DNA from 4 places in the Paenibacillus sp. CMM36 genome. Region 4 is predicted to be linked to each of the others. Evidence: riboswitches for the same ligand, from Rfam matches in the RefSeq annotation. Region 4 holds a riboswitch; each other region holds the start of a gene.

Region 1 (5,466 bases), on a different contig from region 4:
CTATATAGAAATGTAAGTAAAAAAAGGAGATGTAAACCTTGGATTTATTCGACACTCATACTCACTTGGATGCGCCACAATTTGACGAAGATCGTGAAGAAGTTATAGCACGTGCTGTCGAATCAGGAGTAACGCGGATGATCAATATCGGATTTAATCGTGAGACCATTCCATCCACCATGAAATTGGCCGAGACGTATGATTTTATTTATGCGGCAGTTGGATGGCACCCACAGGATGCGATTACAATGCAAGAGGGCGATTTAGAATGGATTGCATCGTTATGTAGTCATAAGAAGGTCGTAGCCATCGGAGAGATCGGTCTGGATTATTATTGGGATACATCACCGAAGGATATTCAGCATCGGGTGTTTCGAAATCAAATTGGTCTGGCTCGTGAGCTCAAAATGCCCATTGTTATTCATAACCGGGATGCCCATGAAGATATTGTTAGGATTTTGCGTGAGGAAAAAGCGAGTGAGATTGGCGGAGTCATGCACTCCTTTTCTGGGAGCTGGGAGACAGCCCAAATGGTGCTGGATATGGGATTTCACCTTTCCTTCGGTGGTCCAATAACGTTTAAAAATGCCAAGCAGCCAAAAGAGGTGCTCGCACAGGTGCCACTGGACCGTCTGCTCATTGAAACGGACGCGCCCTACCTGACGCCGCATCCGTTTCGCGGGAAGCGAAATGAGTCTGCGCATGTGAGACTGGTAGCAGAGGCTGCAGCCCAAATCAAGGGGATTACAGTGGAGGAATTAGTGTCAATAACGACCCAAAATGCCTTGGAACGATTTGACATTCAATAAAAAAGCGAAGAAATCGATCAAAATAAAGAGATAGACGAAGCTAATCATGAATTTGTTGCAGGAAACTCGAGAATATTACAATATTTTAACCGAATATTTTGAAAAATGTACTTGAAACCTGCTTTACAACATGCATGGAAACAGGATATCATCTTTTCAGTGAATTGTTGTTTGAATGTAAACATCAACAAGTCATTTCATGAACCAGTCTCGCTGAGTCCCTTTTACAGGGAACGGGGGAACCGATATGGCTTACAGTACGTCCGGCTTATGTGCAAGAAGGGAACGTCTCTTCCGCCAGCCGGCTCGACCTAAATTCTTTTCCCAGATGGGATTGAACAGGTAGAGGAGCCGTATTTCGATTTCTTTCTGGGTCTTCGGGGTGAATGTGAAGGCGACCGCCATGAGCGGTTGACCCAAGCTAGGGCGACTCTCTACGTCCGAACCCGACAGCTAACCCCGTAAGCGTAACAAGAGAGAAGCCATCTCGTGCATGAGTTTTCCCGCATATTCACACATGCCGGAAGCCACGAAAGAGCTCTCTAGTCTCTTTCTTTGGCTTTTTTTGTTGTGAATAAAAGAAAATCTGTCATCATACTGTGGTTAAACAGGGGAGGACAGCATGCCGCGAAGACGGGTACATGGTGCAGGACAGTCGCAGTTTGGGCTTGTCTTGTAGAAAATCTGTTATAGTCACGTCAAATCTCAACTATGTCTTACTCCAGACGGCGGGCTATGTAAGGAGGACGGAGGAAATGGGCATTTTCCAAAAAGAGGAGACCCATGAGTCACGCTCATCCAGCATGTCTTACGTATTGCGTTGGAAGCAAGAGAATGTGCGCCAGGCTGCTTTGGTTGCTATTTTTCTAATCGCGCTAACGATTATGATTTCAATTCTGATGTACACGCAATCTAAAAAACAAGTCTTTTTTGTCATTGATGGCAAGGCATCTGCGGTAGAAACCCGGGAATCCAAGCTTCAAGATTTGCTGAGCGAGCATTCCATTTCACTTCAGCCGCATGATACAATTTCTATGCCGCTAAATGGAGCAGTACAGGATGGGGACCGCGTAGTCATTAAACGTGCCAATCAAGTTAAAGTATCTTCAGGCAATGAGACGAAAAAGCTGTACACAACAGAAAATACAGTAGAAGGTGCCATTCGTACCTCGGGCTATAAATTATCGTCAACGGATAAAGTTTATCCTGCGTTGGATGCCTCTGTTTCGTCTAACATGGACATAAAAATCGTCCGTGTGAAGAAACAGCAGGTCGAACAGAAAAAACAGGTGCCTTATCAGGTCATCAAAACGGCCGATCCAAGTCTTTATAAAGGCGATAATCGGGTCATTCAAAGCGGCAAATCGGGTGTGGTAGTCCAGCACGTTCAAAAGGTATATCATGATGGAAAGTTGGTATCCAAACAGCTGGTTAACAAGGAAGTTGCACAGAACCGTGTGGATAAGGTTATTGCGGTAGGAACGAAGAAAAAGCCGGTCGTTCTTGCTGCTTCCGTCGGTCCCAATGATGCGGTTAAGACAACAACGGTTAGTTCGGGCAGTGCTGTCCGTAAAGCAGGCGTCAATTTTAAATATAGCAAAGTTTTACAAAATGTCTCCATGACGGCGTATTCCTCACAGGAGCCAGGTATCGGTACACGTACTGCATCCGGCACGCGCGTGACGGAAGGTCGTACCATCGCTGTCGATCCGAGTATAATTCCAATCGGCTGGTGGGTGTATATCGAAGGGGTGGGCTTCCGCCGTGCGGAGGATACCGGTGGCGCGATTAAAGGCCACAAAATCGATGTGTATTATGAGAGTTTGAGCCGAGCCAACCAATTTGGTCGTAAGCACGGTAAAACCGTATATGTTATCGGACCGGTAAAGCCTGAAATCAACTAAAACAGGTTGTGTATGTTGAGGGCAATGCGATAGTATTAACAACATAGTTATGCCATGCTAAGAAGAGGATATCCTCTTCTTATTTTGTTTTCAAAAGCAGGGAAAGATAAATATAGCTTGCTGTGTAGCAGTGGAGGGAAATGCAAATGATCAAGGAAGTGATCGTGGTAGAGGGCCGGGATGATACGGTGGCCATTCGCCGCGCTGTTGAAGCGGATACGATAGAAACTGGCGGCTCAGCCATTAATAAAATGACGCTGCGTAAAATTGCATTGGCGCAGGAGCGGCGGGGGGTCATCATTTTAACCGATCCCGATCATGCAGGGGAGCGCATCCGTAAGATTATCGCTTCCAAGGTACCCGGCTGCAAGCAGGCCTTTATACCCGAGGCAGAAGCGACGCGCAAAGGAGATATTGGTGTGGAGAATGCCTCACCGGAAGCGATCAGACACGCTCTCGCACGGGTTCATACGACAGTAGAAGGCGCCGACCCGCTGATTGAGTGGGCGGACCTGATTGATGCTGGACTTATCACCCACCCCAATGCTGCTGCACGCCGTATGGCCTTAGGGAATGTGCTGGGTATTGGTTATTGTAACGGAAAGCAGCTACATAAACGGCTCTCTGTATTTCAGATCAGCCGCGAGGAATTTGCCGGAGCGCTGGCACAAATTGAAAGTGAAGGATTGTGATATCCGTATGACAGGAATTCAAGATATAGCAACACCGCGGCGTACAAAGGAAATTATTCAACGGCACGGTTTTTCGTTCAAAAAGAGTTTGGGACAAAATTTCCTGATTGATCAAAATATTCTCAATAAGATTGTGAATGCTGCCGGATTGGATGAGACGAAGGGCGCACTTGAGATTGGTCCTGGGATTGGCGCTTTGACCGAGAAGCTGGCGCAATCGGCCAAGGTAGTTACCGCTGTTGAGATTGACCAGCGGCTACTGCCAATTCTCGAAGAAGTGTTGGCCCCTTATGAGCATGTGAAGGTACGTCATGGAGACGTGCTGAAGCTGGATTTACGCGAGGTGTTTGCAGCTGATTTTGCAGACGTGAGTAAAGTAAGTGTCGTGGCTAATCTGCCGTATTACGTTACTACACCGATTCTGATGAGGCTACTGGAGGACAAGCTTCCTTTGGAGAATATCGTCGTTATGATCCAAAAAGAAGTGGCTGAGCGTATGGCTGCGTCTCCTGGAACGAAGGATTACGGTAGCCTGAGCATTGCAGTACAATATTACAGCGAACCTGAATTGGTCTGTATTGTACCGAATACAGTATTTATTCCCCAGCCAAATGTGGAGTCTGCAGTCATTCGGTTGCGTGTACGGGAAGCCCCTCCGGTGGAAGTGGTGGATGAGAAGCACTTCTTTGAAGTGGTTCATGCTGCTTTTGCCCAGCGTCGTAAAACGATTTCCAATAACTTAAAAAGCCGATTCTTCACCAAAGAGAACAGGGACACGCTGGAGCCGCTGTTGCAACAAGCTGGTATTGAACCCTCCCGTCGAGGAGAAACGCTAAGTATTGAGGAATTTGCGCGTCTCAGTGCTGTTCTGGTGGAAGCAGGTATATCCTAAGCTGGAACCAAACTGTGCATTCACCCATACGATATACGAGGGGTGATACAGTGTGATGAGTTTAGGAGACTTGGTCGTTCGGAAATCGTACGGCGGAGATGTCACGTTTCGCGTTGAGGACATCCAGCGGGATAAAGCGATCATTAAGGGAATAGAATTTCGGTTGCTGGCCGATTCCCCGGTGAACGATCTGGTCAGAGTGCCTGCAGACCAGATTAGCGGTAAGACTCAGCAGGCTCACATTAAGGCTGGTGAGTCTCTTAATCTGTTGCAACGGGCACGCCAGCAGCAAGCTGCTCGTAGTCAGGCAGCTCTGGTTGGGGACTGGAGTGATCCAGTCGAGTCAACGTATTTTGAAATGCCGGGAAAGGTTCTTCATCTGGATGGGGATCCCGGCTATTTGAAAAAATGTCTCAGTTTATATGAACAGCTCCGTGTTCCTGCAGAGGGACATCACGTTCATGAATCGGCAATGGCGGATACGTTGTACCGGCTGCTTCCCCGTATCCGTCCGGATATTGTAGTGATTACCGGACATGATGGCGTGCTAAAGCAGCCACAGCCTTACGATTTGTACAGCTTGAAAAGTTATAAAAATTCGCAAAATTTTGTGGCGGCAATTCAGGTAGCAAGACAATATGAACGTCATCTGGATTCGCTGACCATTGTAGCGGGGGCGTGCCAGTCCCATTTTGAGGCGCTGCTGCGTGCGGGAGCGAACTTCGCCAGCTCACCAGGGCGTATCCTGATTCACGCGCTGGACCCCGTTTACGTGGCTGCCAAGGCGGCTTTTACTTCGATCCGTGATACGGTGAATATGGGGGACCTGTTTCACCAGACAATCAGCGGCAGTCGCGGAGTGGGTGGAATTGAAACCAGAGGAAGCTATCGCATCGGCCTGCCGAAGCTTGAAAATTTGTCAACGCTTAAAGTAACGCCTTCTGCAATCTAGGATTCAAATGTGCCAATAGGATTGACTTGAACAAAAAGCCTCTGCTTTCAGAGGCTTTTTGTCATTTTTTATATAAATTATTCCTGTTCGCAAAAAATTAAATTGACAACTTATTTTTCGTGTTGTTATAATATTTAGCTCGATTTGACAATCCCTCTAAAATTCGTTATAATGGACAAGGAAAGAGGTGGTCGTTAGGCAATGGCTAAAAATACGC
Region 2 (5,466 bases), on a different contig from region 4:
AGCACCACTAGGTACCACTGCACGAAAAGGGGGGATACATATGCCGTACAGGGGAGTGTTGCCATGCTTGGCACTGTTACTAGCATTTTCAAGTTTACCCGTTCACGCGGATGCGCCTCCCAAGATCGGAACGCCCCATCCCAAGGAAGCAGCTGTTGCTTCTTCTGTACATCTGAGTACAGATCGAGCTACTCCTACATTAGCAATGTTGCGTAAAAAACATGCGGACATTTTTAAAATGTGCGGCCCACACACCCGCCAAATTGCCTTAACCTTTGATGATGTGCCCGATTCTAGGTATACGCCGCAGGTTTTGGACGTATTACACGCCAACGGCATCAAAGCCACCTTTTTCATCGTCGGTCACCGTGCGGAAAAGCATCCGGGGATTATACGTCGTATTATCCGTGAAGGCCATGCTATAGGAAATCATTCCTATACTCATCCGGATTTTAGGAAGGCTACACCAGAACGCTTTCGCAACCAGATTACAAAAACAGAACGTATTTTACAAGCCAGCGCAGGTTTTCGCCCCAAGTTGATTCGTCCACCCTACGGTGAAATTACAGAGCCTCAAATAAAGTGGGCACGTCGTCATGGCTACATGATTGTCAACTGGAATGTAGACTCTCTCGACTGGAAGGGACTAAGTAAAACACAAATTCAGCGAAATGTGATTCCAGCTACAGGGCCTGGCTCTATTATTTTAATGCACGCTGGTGGAGGTCAAAGTTCCAACTTGCAAGGCACTATCCAAGCTTTGCCGGGTCTAATTCACTCTCTAAAAGCTAAGGGCTACAAATTTGTGACAGTCCCCCGGCTACTCCACACATCGGAACGAAAATAACAGTATGTTTATGATTGAGGTACAAGCTAAAGCAACGTAAAAAGGCTGTCTTACCAGCAGAAGTATTCTGCTCGTCAAGACAGCCTTTTTACGGATAGGACCTGATAAGAGTCCGAGCTAGATATATACGGATATAGGCGTTATGTTTACATAATATATATTATGTTTAATTAAACTGTATATACGTACAATGCTATTTATCAATAACGTACAGCTTCACATTTTGAAATCCAAAGTCGTTCACAAATGATTTGTTGCCTGGAATAAAGATATCAATCCGCTTTCCTGTAATGGCGCTGCCCTGATCGCGAGCGACAGCTACAAAAGAATGATCCGGCAAACCTGGATGGGAGTAGCCTGTAACCAGTACTTTCGTGCCCATCGGAATGACGTTAGGATCTACCGCAATTGTACCTAGTTTAAGCGGATTGCCGTAGTAGTCCACTGCGCCCCATTTACCATTCTCATCGGCTGCGGCAGAATACGCTGAAGCCTTAACGTCAACTATTTTGCTATAGTTGAATGTTTTACCCCAAGCTTCAATCGTTGGCGCCTCATTCGCTGCTGCTTTCTCCGTAAGAAGCTGCGGCTTCGATTCCGAAGCTGCCTTTACACTTTTTTCGCCAGGCACCTTAATTTGCAGACCTGCATATATATTGCTGGAGGCAATGTTTGGGTTAGCCTTTGTTAGCTCGTCTACCGATACTCCATAACGCTGAGCAAGCAAAAAGAAGGTATCGCCCTCTTTGGCAGTGTGAAGCGAGGCAGCATCCGCTATTCCAGCTGTCTGTGCCAACCCTGCAATAGCTGCGGCAAGCACCGCAATTTTCATCGTTTTACCAATATGTTTTAAATGTTTCAAAGATATGTACCTCCTCTTTTATGCCTGCGAAGTTAGCTGTCGGATTCGGACTCAGGAGAAGCCCTATGCTCGTGCAATTCACCCCTAGGCATATTCCTCATCGTCTTATGACGTATCGGAATGGCTGCCGTTGTTACGTCCCCCGCACTTCCCATAGTTTGGGCCAGCATTTCAGCGCTTGTCTAACCGCATGCTGTCCCGGTAAGTTTTGGCTTACTGCATAATATCACAATTTTGTAACCTTATCCGCATGAAAATGTTGGGAACCCTGAACATCATACTACACTCGTTACAATTTTGTCATTAAGAAATCTATATTTGTTACGAAAGTATGGGGAAATGGTGACAAAAAAAGAAAAGCCCTCCGTCAACGGAGAGCTCTTTTATGATTAGATCAGTACTTTCTTACAATACTTTGGCAAGAAAATCACGAGTGCGATCATGGCTTGGAGTGCCAAATACCTGGTCTGGTGCACCCTGCTCCACAATTTGACCGTTATCCATAAAGATAATTCGATCGCCTACCTCGCGGGCAAAGCCCATTTCATGCGTTACAATTACCATTGTCATACCGCCTTCGGCGAGCTTCTTCATTACATCCAGAACCTCTCCAACCATTTCAGGGTCCAATGCAGAAGTCGGCTCATCGAACAGCATTACGTGCGGCTGCATGGCCAAAGCACGCGCAATCGCAATACGTTGCTTCTGACCACCGGATAGCTGGTTCGGATAGGTATTCTTCTTATCCTCGAGCCCCACGGTACGCAGGAGTTCTAATGCAATTTTTTCCGCTTCCTTACCTGACTGTTTTCTAACCTGCGTCGGTGCAAGCGTCAGGTTCTGCAACACTGTTTTGTGTGGGAACAGATTAAAATGCTGGAACACCATCCCCATTTTTTCCCGGGTTACATTAATATTATGACCACGAGCTGTAATCGGCTCGCCCTCAAATAAAATCTCCCCATCCGTCGGCTGTTCTAACAGATTCATACAACGCAAAAACGTACTCTTCCCCGAACCGCTGGGACCGATGATAACGACAACTTCTCCTTTGGCGATATCTATATCAATGCCTTTTAAAATCTCATTCTTGCCGAACGATTTACGCAATTGTTTAACGGTGATCACTGGCTCTCAACTTCCTTTCCCATAAACCAAGCAGCTTAGACAAGCTGAATGTCATTACAAAATAAATAGCGGCTGTGATTATGAACGGACTTAATCCTTCGTAGGTAATATTCTTAATGACCTGGGCTTGATACATAATATCCACCATACCAATAGTCGAAATAATGGAGGATTCTTTAATAATTGTAATAAACTCATTACCTATAGCAGGCAAAATAGATTTAAACGCTTGTGGCAAAATGACGTGACGCATAGCTTTGCCTCGTCCCATACCCAATGAGCGTGCGGCCTCCATCTGTCCACGGTCTACTGCCTGGATACCTGCACGGAAAATTTCAGCCAGATATGCCGAGCTATTCAGAGACAATGTGATTATACCGGACTGGAGTGGAGTAAAATTGACACCCAGCGTCAAAGCAATCCCGTAGTGAATGATCATGAGCTGCACCAGCATAGGTGTGCCACGCAGGATCTCCACATATGTGGTACCTAACCACTCAATGATGCGTATACCACTCATCCGCAACAAGGATACGATCAGACCAATGATAAATCCAAACAGTACTCCGAGTGCAGACAGCAACAGAGTGTAACCAATACCCGTAGCGTAAAGACTGCGGTATTTCCAAAAAATATCTACGATGTTATTAGAAGAAACCTGTCGATCTGCCGAGAGTGCACTCGCTTCTGTAGAAAACTTTTCAATCGACCCGTCCGCTTTCAGGCGAGCCAACGTTTTATTTACAGAGGCAAGCAATTCTGCGTTCCCCTTGCGTATACCTACAGCAGTTTCTGCTCCGGCATCCTCAGGTATCGCTTTGGCAAGTGTTACGGTCCCATCTAACGTGTACCCTTTAGCAACCGTATCTTCGATCACAACAGCGTTGATACGCTGGGTCCGCAGCTGGAGTACCAGATCGGATATTTTGTCCAGTGAGGTTACAGAGGCATTGGGTACTTTTTGAGCAATTTCTTCCTGAATACTCCCCTTTTGCGCGCCAATCTTCTCGCCTTTCAAAGCAGCCATCGTAGGATATTTGTCTTTATCCTCTGGGCGTACCATAATGACTTGCTTGGAGCGATAATATACATCTGAAAAATCAATGCTTTTTCTACGCTCATCCGTCGGTGTCATACCGGACAGTACCAAGTCTACGCGACCACTTTGCAGAGCAGGTAGCAAAGAGTCAAAACTCATGTCCTCAGGGACCATCTCCGCACCCAAATCTTTGGCGATTTCCTTCGCGATTTCCACATCGAAGCCAACAATAGTATCCTTACCGTTAATAACTTTATGAAACTCATACGGCGGAAAGTCGGCACTCATGCCCACTACAAGTTTTTTCTGTGGCTTTGCTTCCGTTCCGTATGCATTGAGCATGGGAAGACCCGTCAACAGCAAGATAACCGCCGTCAAAACCAGGGCGGTAAAACGATATGCCTTTTTCAATCTTTTTTTCTCTCCTTAAATTCTTTATAATAAATAAGATTGTGTCATTATAAATGAATATGCATGATTATGCAATGAATGTTATAGTACAATTTCAGCATACCTAGCACAGTACCTACATTACAGCTTATATAAAGGAGTTTTCAGCATGAATTTTAAACAGACCATTCAAAAGACAATTGAGCAGCATGCCCCACGCTTTAAGGACATTTCGTTATATATTGGGGCAAATCCTGAACTTGGAAACGAGGAATTTCTGGCCGCTGCCCGTTTAAAAGAAGAACTCATTTTTCACGGTTTTGAGGTCCAGGCACCCGTATTGGGCATAGAAACAGCCTTTATTGCAACTTACAAAGCTGAAAAATCCGGGCCGGTTGTCGCTTTTCTGGCAGAATATGACGCTCTGAAAGGTTTAGGACACGCCTGTGGGCACCATCTGATATGCATGATGAGTACCGGTGCTGCCGTTGGCCTCAAGTCGATCATCGACGAAACTGGTGGAGAAGTACGGGTATACGGCACACCTGCCGAAGAAACTCGTGGTGCTAAGGTCCCTATGGCCGCTGCCGGTTTGTTTGATGATTGCGACATAGCACTTATGACGCATCCTTATGATCGTTACGAAAAATCAGGCAAATCGCTGGCGATTGATGCTGTACAATTCGAATTTTTTGGTCAATCCGCTCACGCGGCTGCCAGCCCGCACGAAGGCATTAACGCGCTGGACGCTGTGATTCAAACGTTCAATGGCATCAATGCGTTCCGTCAACAAGTAAAAAGTACAGTGCGTATCCATGGGATCATTAATCAGGGTGGGCAAGCAGCCAATATTATTCCTGATTACGCCTCAGCCCAATTTTATGTAAGGGCCGCTACACGTCAAGAACTGAACCCGCTGACTCGCCGTGTTATTCAAATTGCTGAAGGAGCTGCTTTACAGGCCGGGTGTCGTTTGGAGACCTCCAATTATGAGACTTCTTATGATGAAATGGTCACGAACCGTGTACTTTCCGATGCGTTTACCGCAAATTTGGTACAGGCTGGCATTTCGCAAGAAGATATAACGGAAGGCGAAGATCATGGCTCTATGGATATCGGAAATGTATCGCTTCATTGCCCTGCTATCCATCCTTACATTCAAGTTATTGACGAGAAGCATGCCTTGCATACACCAGAATT
Region 3 (5,466 bases), on a different contig from region 4:
TTACCCCGCCCCTCCGCGAGCGCTTCGGCAAAGTTGGCAAAAAGCAACGTAAACAACAGAATAACAAACACGGCCAGGTTAAAGCCTATTTCCTTGTCAGTTCCAAAATAACCGGGAAACAGTAACATTAGCAGCACGACCAATGTACCGATCTCCACGACGAACATGACAGGATTTTTCATCATCATCATCGGATTTAATTTTATAAAGCTATCCTTGATCGCATGCTTCAAGATGCTTCTGTCCAGCATGTGTTTGCGTTGTTCCTTCATGGTCAAACACCCCGTTCATCCATTCTCATTTTCTTCTTCACATGGTCAAAAATTCAGCAACAGGTCCCAATACGATGACAGGTAAAAAGGTCAACGCACCAATCAGCAGCACGACTCCGATCAGAATGGCTCCAAATAACTTGTTGTCCGTGCGCAGTGTCCCCGTCGTCACCGGAGTCGGCGCTTTGGCATTCAACGAAGCCGCCACAGCCAACAATGCAATCATAGATACATATCGCCCGAAGAACATAACCATCCCCGTTGTTACATTCCAGAATACGTTGTTATCTGAAAGACCTTCAAACCCCGAACCATTATTTGCGGCAGATGACGCATATTCATAGAGCACCTGAGTCAACCCGTGATAGCCAGGGTTAGTGACCGCATCATATCCCCAATGACTCATAAACGCAAGCGCAGTTGGGGCGAGAATGAGAAACGGATGTACCAAAATGGCAATGGCGATCAGCTTCATTTCCTTGCCTTCAATTTTCCTTCCCATAAATTCCGGAGTTCTCCCGACCATCAGTCCGCATATAAACACACCCAGAATCGCATACATCAGCATATTCATCAGCCCGACACCCTTGCCGCCAAAAATGACGTTTAGCATCATTTCTCCCAAAGCAGCCATGCCACCTAGCGGGGTTAGTGTATCATGCATATTATTGACCGAACCTGTCGTTGCCGCTGTTGTGACCGCAGTGAATAAAGCCGATTGCCCAATACCGAAACGAACCTCTTTCCCTTCCATGCTTCCCTGAGAAGCATCCACACCCAGTGTCTGGATTAACGGATTACCTGTCTTCTCAGACACATACGTAATGGATAGAAAAATTAGAAACAATACCATCATGGAGCTAAAAATAATCCAGCCCTGCTTACGATTACGGGCAAACAATCCAAAGGTATACGGCAACGAAGCCAGCATTACCCACATTGCCAAAATTTCCAGCACGTTCGTCCAAGGACTTGGATTTTCAAAAGGATGCGCAGAGTTAGCTCCCGCATAACCGCCCCCGTTCGTCCCCAAATGCTTGATGGACTCCAGAGAAGCAATGGGTCCCATAGAAATTTGCTGTTGTGTTCCGCTCAGCGTCGTAAGATCCGCCGTAGGCTGTAGCGTCTGTGGTATCTTCAATCCCACCAGCACCAGCGTAAGCACAAAGGCCAGTGGCAGGAAAATCCTTATAATAGCTTTAATAAAATCTTGAAAGAAATTGCCCATCCCTTCACCGCGCCGCGTCAATCCTCTCATAAAAGCCGCAGCAACCGAAAAACCGGAAGCAGCCGAAGTGAACATCATCATCGTGACGAACGCCATCTGTGTCAGATACGTAAGCCCGCTTTCTCCGCTATAATGTTGGAGATTCGTATTCGTCATAAAGCTGATTACCGTATTAAAAGCTAGTGATGCTTCCATATTACTGTTTCCAGCCGGATTACCGGGAAGCATTCCCTGTAAACGCAACAGCAAGTAGCTGATTGCCACAAGCACGACGTTCGTAGCAATGAAACTCATAACATACGTAGTCCAACGCATGCTCTCCACTTTCTTCAAGCCTACTACCTTATAAATCAGCTTTTCTGTTCTGCCAAAAATCCGATCCGTTCGATTCGGTTCATTCGAGAATACATGATACATATATGTACCCATTGGCTTTACCAAGAGCAGCAATATAACGATCACAATTCCAATTTGAAGCAGCTCCATCCTCTATTCCTCCTTCAAAATGCTCCTGCGTTTGGAACAACAGACCCGATTAGACCATCTATGAAGTGCACACGTTTGCGAAAACCTGCTACCAATGATGCTTTAATGCTCAGATCTGTTGTTCCCGCCCGCTCTATCCCTACAAGTGACTAGAACTTTTCAGGGTTCAGGAGTGCGTAGATTAAATACATAAACACAATAGCCGTAAGCCCGAGTATAACGATCATCCTCTTCGTCCTCCTTTAGAGGTCTGCGCATCACACCAGCGTACAAACAGCAGTATCACTCCATAACTCACAGCCATGACGAGCAGCATGTATATATCCATCATGTTTATACCCTCCGTATCGATCCTCAGATCGCCATTCTTATTCCATCATAAAATCATAAAACAACTATGTCATAAGTGCTTATCCGTTCAGCAGAAAACCCACCTCTCCGTTCAATGTGTAGATCACATGGTCCGCTCCCAATCCCCGATAAATTCCTTGTGGATTACAGCCGTGTGTAATAACATAGATCGATTCCGATGTTAGTGGTCGACATATTTGCAGGAAACGGCAAGTCAGATTCAAGCTGTTCTCGAACAAATACACACTACCAATTTCTTTTTTTGGAAAATTCCATTTTCCCGCTTGCATGGTATTGATGCGGACAATGTGCTCCACACCCATTTTTTTGAGCTGTCGTTCCTCCTGGGCGCTATTCGTGAGAACTGCAAACGCCAATTTTTTGAAAATAAGCAATTTCACAAAACTTCTGCCCGCTTCATTCGGTGCAGTGACAATAATTAACCGACCTTCCATCAGTAGCTCCTCTCCCGGTATAAAAAGACAACAAAAAGAAGCCGAAGGAAAAAGGCTTTCCTCCGGCTTCTGACATATCCATGATAAAATAAACCATGGCTGCACACGGCGGTTTGTTGCCTCTCCCTGTACGCTTACGAGGTTAGCTGTCGGATTCGGACGTGAGAGTCGCCCTATTTCTGGCACTTGACCGGAAAATTCACCCCATGAGACACACGGCTTCCGAAGCCGTACAGTCTCGATTGGTTCCCCCGCTTTTGCAACTGCAAAATTCAGCGCTATAGACATTTCGTTGTTGCTTCATTCAAGTTAATTTGAAATTACGTCTTGAATCATACACCCGCGCATGGAAGACTGTAAAGCTCAACTGCAGGGTTATAAATCGGGCTTTAGAGCATAGAAGATTAATAATAACGCTTACAATGCAACTATGCTTCTCACATCTCCTTTAATCTCTGTTTTTCATCCCTTTTTGAAAATGACAAGCATGTCAATATTGGCGTAGGGTAAAGCGTTATTGGCCTTTTTTTGTAAAAAGAGAAGAAAATACGCTATATGTACCAGCTAAACACCGATTTAACCCGCTTTTATAAGAAGAAACAACTTAATTCGCTCCATTTGCGGTGCGATTTACTGTTTTGAGCAAAATACGATTTTACAGCGCCTGAAGGCTTTATACAGCTTTTCCAGGCTTGCAACCCTTCTTTAAATTGTCTAAAATTTAATTGCTGAATATTGAATGAGGAGAGATGCTATGACCGTTTATGAATATGATGCGCAAACCCTGCAAGGGAAACAAATTCCGTTATCCACATTTGAAGGGAACGTTCTGCTTATCGTGAACACTGCCAGCAAATGTGGGTTAACCCCCCAATACAAAGCGCTACAAGAGCTATATGACCAGTATCATGAACAGGGGCTCGAAATTTTGGGATTTCCCAGCAACCAGTTTGCCAAACAAGAGCCAGGTTCCAGTGAGGAGATCTCCGAGTTTTGCCAGATCAATTATGGTGTCACCTTTCCGATGTTCGCCAAGACAGATGTCAATGGCGATCAAGCACACCCCTTATTTCGCTACCTGACCCAAACAGCTCCGGGGGTATTAGGGTCCAAAGCGATCAAATGGAATTTTACTAAATTCTTAATTACAAGAGAAGGTAACGTGTTTAAGCGCTATGCACCGCAAACCACTCCAGATAAACTGGCGGGAGATATAGAGAAGCTTTTGCAGCAAAACTGACATTCTTCATTATCACAGTTAATAAACGACCTGTTGCAACCGTGGCTTCCGTGGCTAAAGAATATAACGAAAATGCTTAACAAAAAAAGCACCCTTTCACGTAAACCGTGTCAGGATGCTTTTTTAACTAGGTCTTGCATATAATGCGGTCGAGAGGACTCGAACCTCCACGGGCGTACGCCCACTACCCCCTCAAGATAGCGTGTCTGCCATTCCACCACGACCGCAAATCATAATGTATTGAGGCAACAGATTTATTATACTCTCTCATCAACTATTTGTAAACAAAAATATTATAATTATTTTAACTTACATATATGAGCGATAATAATACCGTCCTGCATAAAGATAACCGCTTGCTGAACTATGCATTAATGTTGCCCCCTTACGGATTATCAGAACCACCTAGCACTTAACTAAGTAATTAATTTGACGAAATAACGTATTTACGATTGTAAAAACACGTATAAAAGTGTATCATAGTTTCAGATGGTTAATTCTAACATGTTTACTGATGATTATTATAACACACCAATTATTCCGTAAGAATCCGTAAGGGGCGATTTCTTTTGAACAACAAAATGCCTGTCACCTCCTTCGGGTGGGCCATCAAACAACGGCTTGTCGAACTTCGACTGGATCAGAAAACATTTTGTGAGACACACAATATTCCGCCTTCACGCTTGTCCAATCTGATTCACGGCACCCGCAAAGCACAAAGGTACAGAAAACAAGTTGCTGCAATTCTGAACATCGACGATAACGATTATAAGGAGGCATCGCCACTCTAAATCCAACAAGCATTCCAGTTACATACAGGTCATTCCATATCACCAAGAAACCAAATAAACCCGTAAAGCGAACCCCTCCAGTTCGTTTACGGGTTTTCAACCCAGACAATCTTTAGCCAAAAAAATCATTCCGGCTTTGTTTTATCCTTCTCACTTTTTTGCTTACGATATTTCGCAAATTCAACATATTCTAAAATAAAATTCTGTTCTTCCGTCTCAAGATCTTCTGCCTGGCAATTCAGTGGCCCCATCACTCCAAAAAAATAAGCAGCCTTCTGCTCCTGAAGTACGCCTTCTCCCGGCTTAATCCCTTTCATTAACCAATCGAGCGATACATTAAAAAAGTCCGAAATCTGAATTAAATGAGTGGTACCCGGCGTTGTTTTCCCCCTTCTCCAATCACCGAGATTCCCTGAACTGATTTTAAGCTTTTCACAAAATGCCTTCTTGGTCATTCCCCGATCTTTAATCAAAGCTTCAATCCGTTGATAAATAGTTTGATCTCCCAAAATGTTTCCCCTCCGAAACAGTAACTTTTTCTGAAATAATTTTCATTTTTCAGCCTTACTCATTAGTAATCCCCATTAAATCCTAAGCAACCATTACCCCATAGTAGAATTGCGCTGGTTTTTCTCTTTACGAA
Region 4 (5,466 bases):
GAGCGAGCTCATACCGAATAAGACAATGAAAAGAGCCAACAGAAGGGTCATTAAGTCGGAATATGGCAACAGCCAGCTTTCGTCAGCATGCTCTTCATGCGGTTCATGTCTCTTTTTACTCACTGGAATCGCCATCCTTCTGGGTCATCGTAGCCCGTTCGGTCGGAGTCAGGAAGATCGTCAGTTTCTGACTGATGGCGATCGTCGATATCCCCGATTGAATGGAAAGCAGACCTTCGACCATCATTAATTTAAGCTCGACTTCTTTTTTGGATAACCGTTTCAGCTTGTTGGACATCGGATGCCACAGGACATAACCTGTAAAAATACCGAGCAACGTCGCAATGAAGGCTGCTGCAATGGCATGAGAGAGCTTTTCCATGTCACTAAGGTCGGCCAGAGCGGCGATCAGACCTACAACCGCACCGAGTACCCCGAGCGTTGGAGCGTACATACCGGCTTGGGAGAAGATCAGCGCGCCAGAGCGATGTCGATCCTCGGTGGCATTGATATCCTCCATTAGAACGTCCCGTACGAATTCCTGATCATTGCCGTCAATAATCATTCGCATGCCGCCACGCATAAAGGGATCGTCGATTTCCTCTACCTTGGATTCCAAGGCGAGCAGACCTTCACGACGGGTAATGGATGCCCACTCGGTAAACGTACCGATGAGCTCTTTGCGGTCTAACAGTTTTTGTTCGGTGAAAATAACCTTGAACAGCTTCGGAATCCGTTTGATTTCTGCCATCGGGAAGGCCATAAATATACTCGCTGCCGTTCCGACGAAAATAATCATGTAAGCAGCGGGATTATTGACCAGATTGACGACCGGAGCGCCTTTTAAGATCATCCCGACGACCAGTGACAAAATCCCGAGCACAAGTCCAATAATGGTTGAAATTTGCATGATACACCTCATCCATGAGAATAGATTTTGAATCCTTTCATGCCGCCGGGGTCGTCCTTGCCCCAAGCGCGTCATTACAAGACGGATTATAGTATTTATCGACAAAACTCTCTTTTTTGTTAAGTGCGAATTTCCGGTATAATAAGGTGATTATGTATTGAATGGCGGAACCATTGGAGGAAATGGCATGGGAGTAAAGCATGGACGTGAGTATGAACAAATTTTGAACGATTTGACAGAGGCTGTGGGGCGCATCCCAGATAGCTATGAATTTTTTGAGATGGAAGCAGAAGATTGGGACAGGTTGGACCCGGCGGGACGTCAGGAAGTCAATGAAGCTTTGGCAGAAGACTTATTTTATGCACTGGGTACAGAGCCCACAATCACTGTAGGGAGTGGCGTTGTGATCTATGAGCCGGAGCAGCATCGTATCTATGTACTGATTGGGGACGAGGAGCTGACGTCAGTCCCTTTGATTTGAGGTCCGTCTTATGGATTTATCAACGGGGCCGTGGTAATATGTACACCAATATATCGTAGTTTTGGCCGTATTTAAGCGGTCGAAAGGCTTCCGTATAAACGGGGAGGAGTTCGTAACATGCCTTTTACACAAGAAGAGATTGAAGCACATCTGGAGAAACTGGAGGGCTGGGAGCTGGAGGAAGGACGTTGGATCGTTCGGAAATATAATTTTTCCAGTTTTATGAAAGGGATTGCATTCGTGGATGAAGTTGCCGCTATATCTGAAGCATTCAATCATCATCCATTTATTACGATTGATTACAAGACCGTGACTCTGCGTTTGACCTCTTGGGACGATGGCGGTATTATGGCCGTGGATATTAAGGAAGCCCAACAATATAATGAAGCTTTTGAAAAAATGCGTAGCAGTCATTGAGCTTGTAATGATCTGTCGTATGATGATAAAAGCGCCTTCGCTATACAACATCGTGGTTGTATGCCGAAGGCGCTTTTATCATAGTACCTGGGTTGGGTGCTCGGGACGATATACCATACAATAAAACGGTTTTTTGCCATCGGGGGTCTGTCGTTCATAGGTATCTGTAAGCTCAAATCCAGCCGCCTTGTAGGCCCGGATAGCGCGCTCATTCCAAGTGAGCACTTCTAGATCAATTTCATTCTTCGGGTTGCGTCGTTGGGCTTCCTCTGCAATGGCACGGACAAAATCAGAGCCTTTGCCATGTCCGCATCTGTCAGGATGCATGCCAAGGCCTAGCCGGGTCACACCGATCATAGGAAAATATTGAGCAAACCCCATCAGCTTGTTCTCTTCATCCAGTACGGCAACATATTGCTCTTGGCGAAGCGTGGGACTTCCAAATTCGACCTCAAGCGCCTTCATTTGTTCCCAGGGGAGCCAACCGTATATGTTATAAGGTGGATCATAGCGCCACTCACAGATTGCAGCCGCTTGATGCTCGTCCATCGGTACGATCCGATAGTTGGATATTGAGGCCGGCATGTGTTCCATCCTCCTTTTACAGTACTTCAATCATTAACAACAGATTGTAGACAAGTTGCAGGGGAATGGCAAGCGTGTTTATTTTATACCCAAGACGGGTATACATTCAATAAGAAGGAATTACTGCTCATATGCTCCCCCAGCGGTGACGGTAAAACCGACGATGTTTGCTAAAATTGAAACCTTTTGAGGTTTCAGTTCGTCAGTAATGATAATCATTGCTGATGTTGTGGACATAAAAAGCCGCAATTCGATTCCGGCAGAATCAAATTGCGGCTAGAGTTAGCTTGCTGTGCGTTAGTTATTCTACGTTGTCGTCATCAGGAATATCTGAAGCTACAGAATGGTAAGCGTCTGTGCTCATAATTCTTTTTGCACCGACATAGCGGTTAGCGTAATAATTTTCGTTCAGTGAGCTAACTACTACACCACGTGAAGTCGAGGAGTGGGCAAATTTCCCTTCACCTACGAAGATACCTACATGGGAAATGCCTCTTCCTGTGGTGTTGAAGAACACCAGGTCCCCAGGTCTCATTTCATCGCGGGATACAGAAGATCCCATTTTGAATTGTGATCCAGATTGATGCGGAAGTTTAATTCCCAGTTTGTTGAATACATACATTGTGAAGCCGGAGCAATCGAATCCCTCGAGTGTAGTGCCTCCGCTTCTGTAGTTCGTTCCTTTGGCATCTTGGATGACCTGGTCCATCTTGGAGTCTGCAAATGCACTGCCGCCACCGAATGTAAAAGATGTAAAGGCAATGGCAAGACTCATAGCTGCGATCGTTAGCTTCTTCTTCAAAAAAAATATACCCCTTCCAATGCCTGCGAGGTTAGCTTAAGGATTCGGTAGAAGGTTCCCCTATGACCACTCTGTTGCGAGATCAATTCACCCAAACTGGTTCCCCCGCTTCCTAGGTGCCAGGAATTAGGCTTAACTTAAGATGTGCACCTTGGAGAGCAGTATTCACAATAACGATATTTTTGAGATAAAGGTTACAACAAAGATTACAAAGTTGTTACTATCAGTTCACTGCGATTATTGTAACAAAGTCGGCTGGCTTTGGCAAATGTTTCATTGCAAAAAGTTACAAAAAAAATCTGCTCCTAATGTCCCAGGAACAGATCTTGTTAACAGTATTCAGTTATGTGCCGTTTGCGCGGTTATGCATAAAGTTTTTTCGACAGACGGAAATGAAGTGATTAACATAAAGGAAGGGCTTAGCTTCTACTGGAGATATCGGTATGCCATAGTCTGTACTGCGAACTGATATGCCACAGTCTGACCAGACTAGTAACAAAATGATACGATTGTTGGAGAATGAGCGCGAGCATGCCAGTCCAAATCATCGCCACGGTGCCAAATAGACCGAAGACCAGCAGCACACAAGCACCGAGCAAAAGGGATATACCGACAGCTGGGAGAAGCTGGCGAAAGAAGGCGAGCAGGGACGATAGTATGGCGTGACCACCGACAGTGCCTAGTTGCATATACAGGATGCACTGCCGAATGAACCATCCGTATGCCATCCATCCCATGGCATAGGGCAACAAGTGCAGCAGGTAAGAGGGAGATTGAAGCGTACCTGCTACAATAGGGTAGAGTCTCGGTACTACCCAAAAGGCGGGAATCAGCAGCAGTCCCAACTCGATGATGTAATACAACAGCGACGACATGCCATGGCGTTTCATACCTTTGAAAAAGGACAGGCTTTGCGGCTCAGTCGCATCGGTATGCAGGCTTTGATATATTCCGGCTCTAATGAAGGGAGTGATTAGTATGCGTAGTACAGTCGCCCCTAGTAGTATCCACAAATACACATGTACTTCCCGGCTGTCCATCAGAGCAATCTGGCTCTCCATCCAAAACAAGGTCTGTCCCAGCTCGTTTTGACCCTGATCAGGATAACGGAGCAATAGCGGGATAACGGCAGACTGCACCAGTCGATAGAGAAACACCCCCCACAGTAGTCGATACAGAAATAAAATGATAACGATATAGAATCGTATGCGCACCAGCGCCCAGCCCTCTTTTATAACAGTCCGCATCTATAGACACCTCACCATGACAGACTTCCAAGCAGTGTCTCCAGCAGCTTGGTTACACTTATACTCCAACGGGTTTGTTGCTTTTCGTCCAATTCGGCTTTTAGGGTATTGTTAATATGCTTGTTCTCCAGTGCAATGGTATATAGGGGATCAAGGGTTACATAGGAAACGGGAGAAGTACTTTTGATCCGAAAAGTTGTGCTTTTGCCCGCGCCGTCCCAAGCCTTGAATTTCTTGGTTCCATCCTTGAAGGTAAATTGGACAGGGATCTTGGGATAATCCGCCCCTTTTTTGCTGACCGTTACGACTGCTTCATATCCATTCTCCAGCTTGTGGTTTGTGATGTGATCCACTGAAAAGTCCGCCATCTGGCCGTCATATACATACTGTTCAAAATAGTGGCTCCATGAGCGTCCGGTGACTCTCTCCACGATACGTTGAAAATCCTGTGAGGACGGATGCTTAAATCGGTACGTCTGGACGTAGGTCCGCATAATGCGATCCATTTTTTTTATACCCACCTGACGTTCAATGCCCCGTAGTACCAGCTTGCCTCGAGAGTAGGCATTTTGCGCGTACTCAGCAGCCGAGCCGTACTTCCATGACTCACGGTTTAGCGGCTGTGGGGAGGATACCTGTCCCGATTGTAATGGCAAGTTGGGGGTGAGCCCATATTCTTGCTCCATAAGTCGCTCCTCTGCATAGGAGGTGAAGCCTTCATCCAGCCACGGCTCCTCAAATTCATTATTGGCTACCATTCCATAGAAATATTGATGTCCAATCTCATGAACTAATGTCCGTTCCAGACTATAGCCAGGATTGAGATTACCCGCAGCAGCGGCCGTGATGAGTGTCGGATACTCCATGCCGCCAGCTCCATTGCCTGATTTAGGTGGAACCACGATGGACAGGGTGGAATATGGATAAGGCCCGTACCATTTGCTGTAGTACAAAAGAGCGGCCTTCGCTGCGCTCATATAGCGTCCTTTGAGCTCCTTGTGCGATGGGTCAAGGTAGAGCTTGA

What was found. A riboswitch is a leader RNA that binds a small molecule or an ion and turns the genes downstream of it on or off. The one in region 4 is predicted to bind cyclic di-AMP.
Region 1: linked by a shared signal. The riboswitch ahead of ACWA2B_RS26535 (3D domain-containing protein) and the one ahead of ACWA2B_RS21320 (C40 family peptidase) in region 4 are both predicted to bind cyclic di-AMP.
Region 2: linked by a shared signal. The riboswitch ahead of ACWA2B_RS13995 (3D domain-containing protein) and the one ahead of ACWA2B_RS21320 (C40 family peptidase) in region 4 are both predicted to bind cyclic di-AMP.
Region 3: linked by a shared signal. The riboswitch ahead of ACWA2B_RS01430 (hypothetical protein) and the one ahead of ACWA2B_RS21320 (C40 family peptidase) in region 4 are both predicted to bind cyclic di-AMP.

The regions. Positions count from the first base shown of each region.
Region 1 covers NZ_JBSEDY010000026.1:12,259-17,724, forward strand. Annotated here, with positions in the region: gene ACWA2B_RS26530 (TatD family hydrolase) at 39-809, shown strand; cyclic di-AMP (ydaO/yuaA leader) riboswitch at 1,011-1,293, shown strand; gene ACWA2B_RS26535 (3D domain-containing protein) at 1,565-2,713, shown strand; gene rnmV (ribonuclease M5) at 2,860-3,405, shown strand; gene rsmA (16S rRNA (adenine(1518)-N(6)/adenine(1519)-N(6))-dimethyltransferase RsmA) at 3,413-4,297, shown strand; gene yabG (sporulation peptidase YabG) at 4,353-5,249, shown strand; gene veg (biofilm formation stimulator Veg) at 5,451-5,466, shown strand, end outside.
Region 2 covers NZ_JBSEDY010000006.1:35,502-40,967, reverse strand. Annotated here, with positions in the region: gene ACWA2B_RS14000 (polysaccharide deacetylase family protein) at 41-847, shown strand; gene ACWA2B_RS13995 (3D domain-containing protein) at 1,041-1,709, opposite strand; cyclic di-AMP (ydaO/yuaA leader) riboswitch at 1,716-1,884, opposite strand; gene ACWA2B_RS13990 (amino acid ABC transporter ATP-binding protein) at 2,115-2,837, opposite strand; gene ACWA2B_RS13985 (ABC transporter substrate-binding protein/permease) at 2,824-4,287, opposite strand; gene ACWA2B_RS13980 (M20 family metallopeptidase) at 4,436-5,466, shown strand, end outside.
Region 3 covers NZ_JBSEDY010000001.1:269,779-275,244, reverse strand. Annotated here, with positions in the region: gene kdpB (potassium-transporting ATPase subunit KdpB) at 1-272, opposite strand, end outside; gene kdpA (potassium-transporting ATPase subunit KdpA) at 310-1,986, opposite strand; gene ACWA2B_RS01435 (potassium-transporting ATPase subunit F) at 2,136-2,213, opposite strand; gene ACWA2B_RS01430 (hypothetical protein) at 2,397-2,792, opposite strand; cyclic di-AMP (ydaO/yuaA leader) riboswitch at 2,908-3,080, opposite strand; gene ACWA2B_RS01425 (glutathione peroxidase) at 3,547-4,032, shown strand; tRNA gene ACWA2B_RS01420 (tRNA-Leu) at 4,177-4,259, opposite strand; gene ACWA2B_RS01415 (hypothetical protein) at 4,602-4,823, shown strand; gene ACWA2B_RS01410 (helix-turn-helix domain-containing protein) at 4,949-5,332, opposite strand; gene ACWA2B_RS01405 (helix-turn-helix domain-containing protein) at 5,426-5,466, opposite strand, start outside.
Region 4 covers NZ_JBSEDY010000012.1:158,946-164,411, reverse strand. Annotated here, with positions in the region: gene ACWA2B_RS21345 (flagellar motor protein MotB) at 1-123, opposite strand, end outside; gene motA (flagellar motor stator protein MotA) at 116-910, opposite strand; gene ACWA2B_RS21335 (hypothetical protein) at 1,098-1,391, shown strand; gene ACWA2B_RS21330 (4a-hydroxytetrahydrobiopterin dehydratase) at 1,509-1,808, shown strand; gene ACWA2B_RS21325 (GNAT family N-acetyltransferase) at 1,887-2,393, opposite strand; gene ACWA2B_RS21320 (C40 family peptidase) at 2,695-3,195, opposite strand; cyclic di-AMP (ydaO/yuaA leader) riboswitch at 3,201-3,338, opposite strand; gene ACWA2B_RS21315 (hypothetical protein) at 3,615-4,442, opposite strand; gene ACWA2B_RS21310 (M1 family metallopeptidase) at 4,454-5,466, opposite strand, start outside.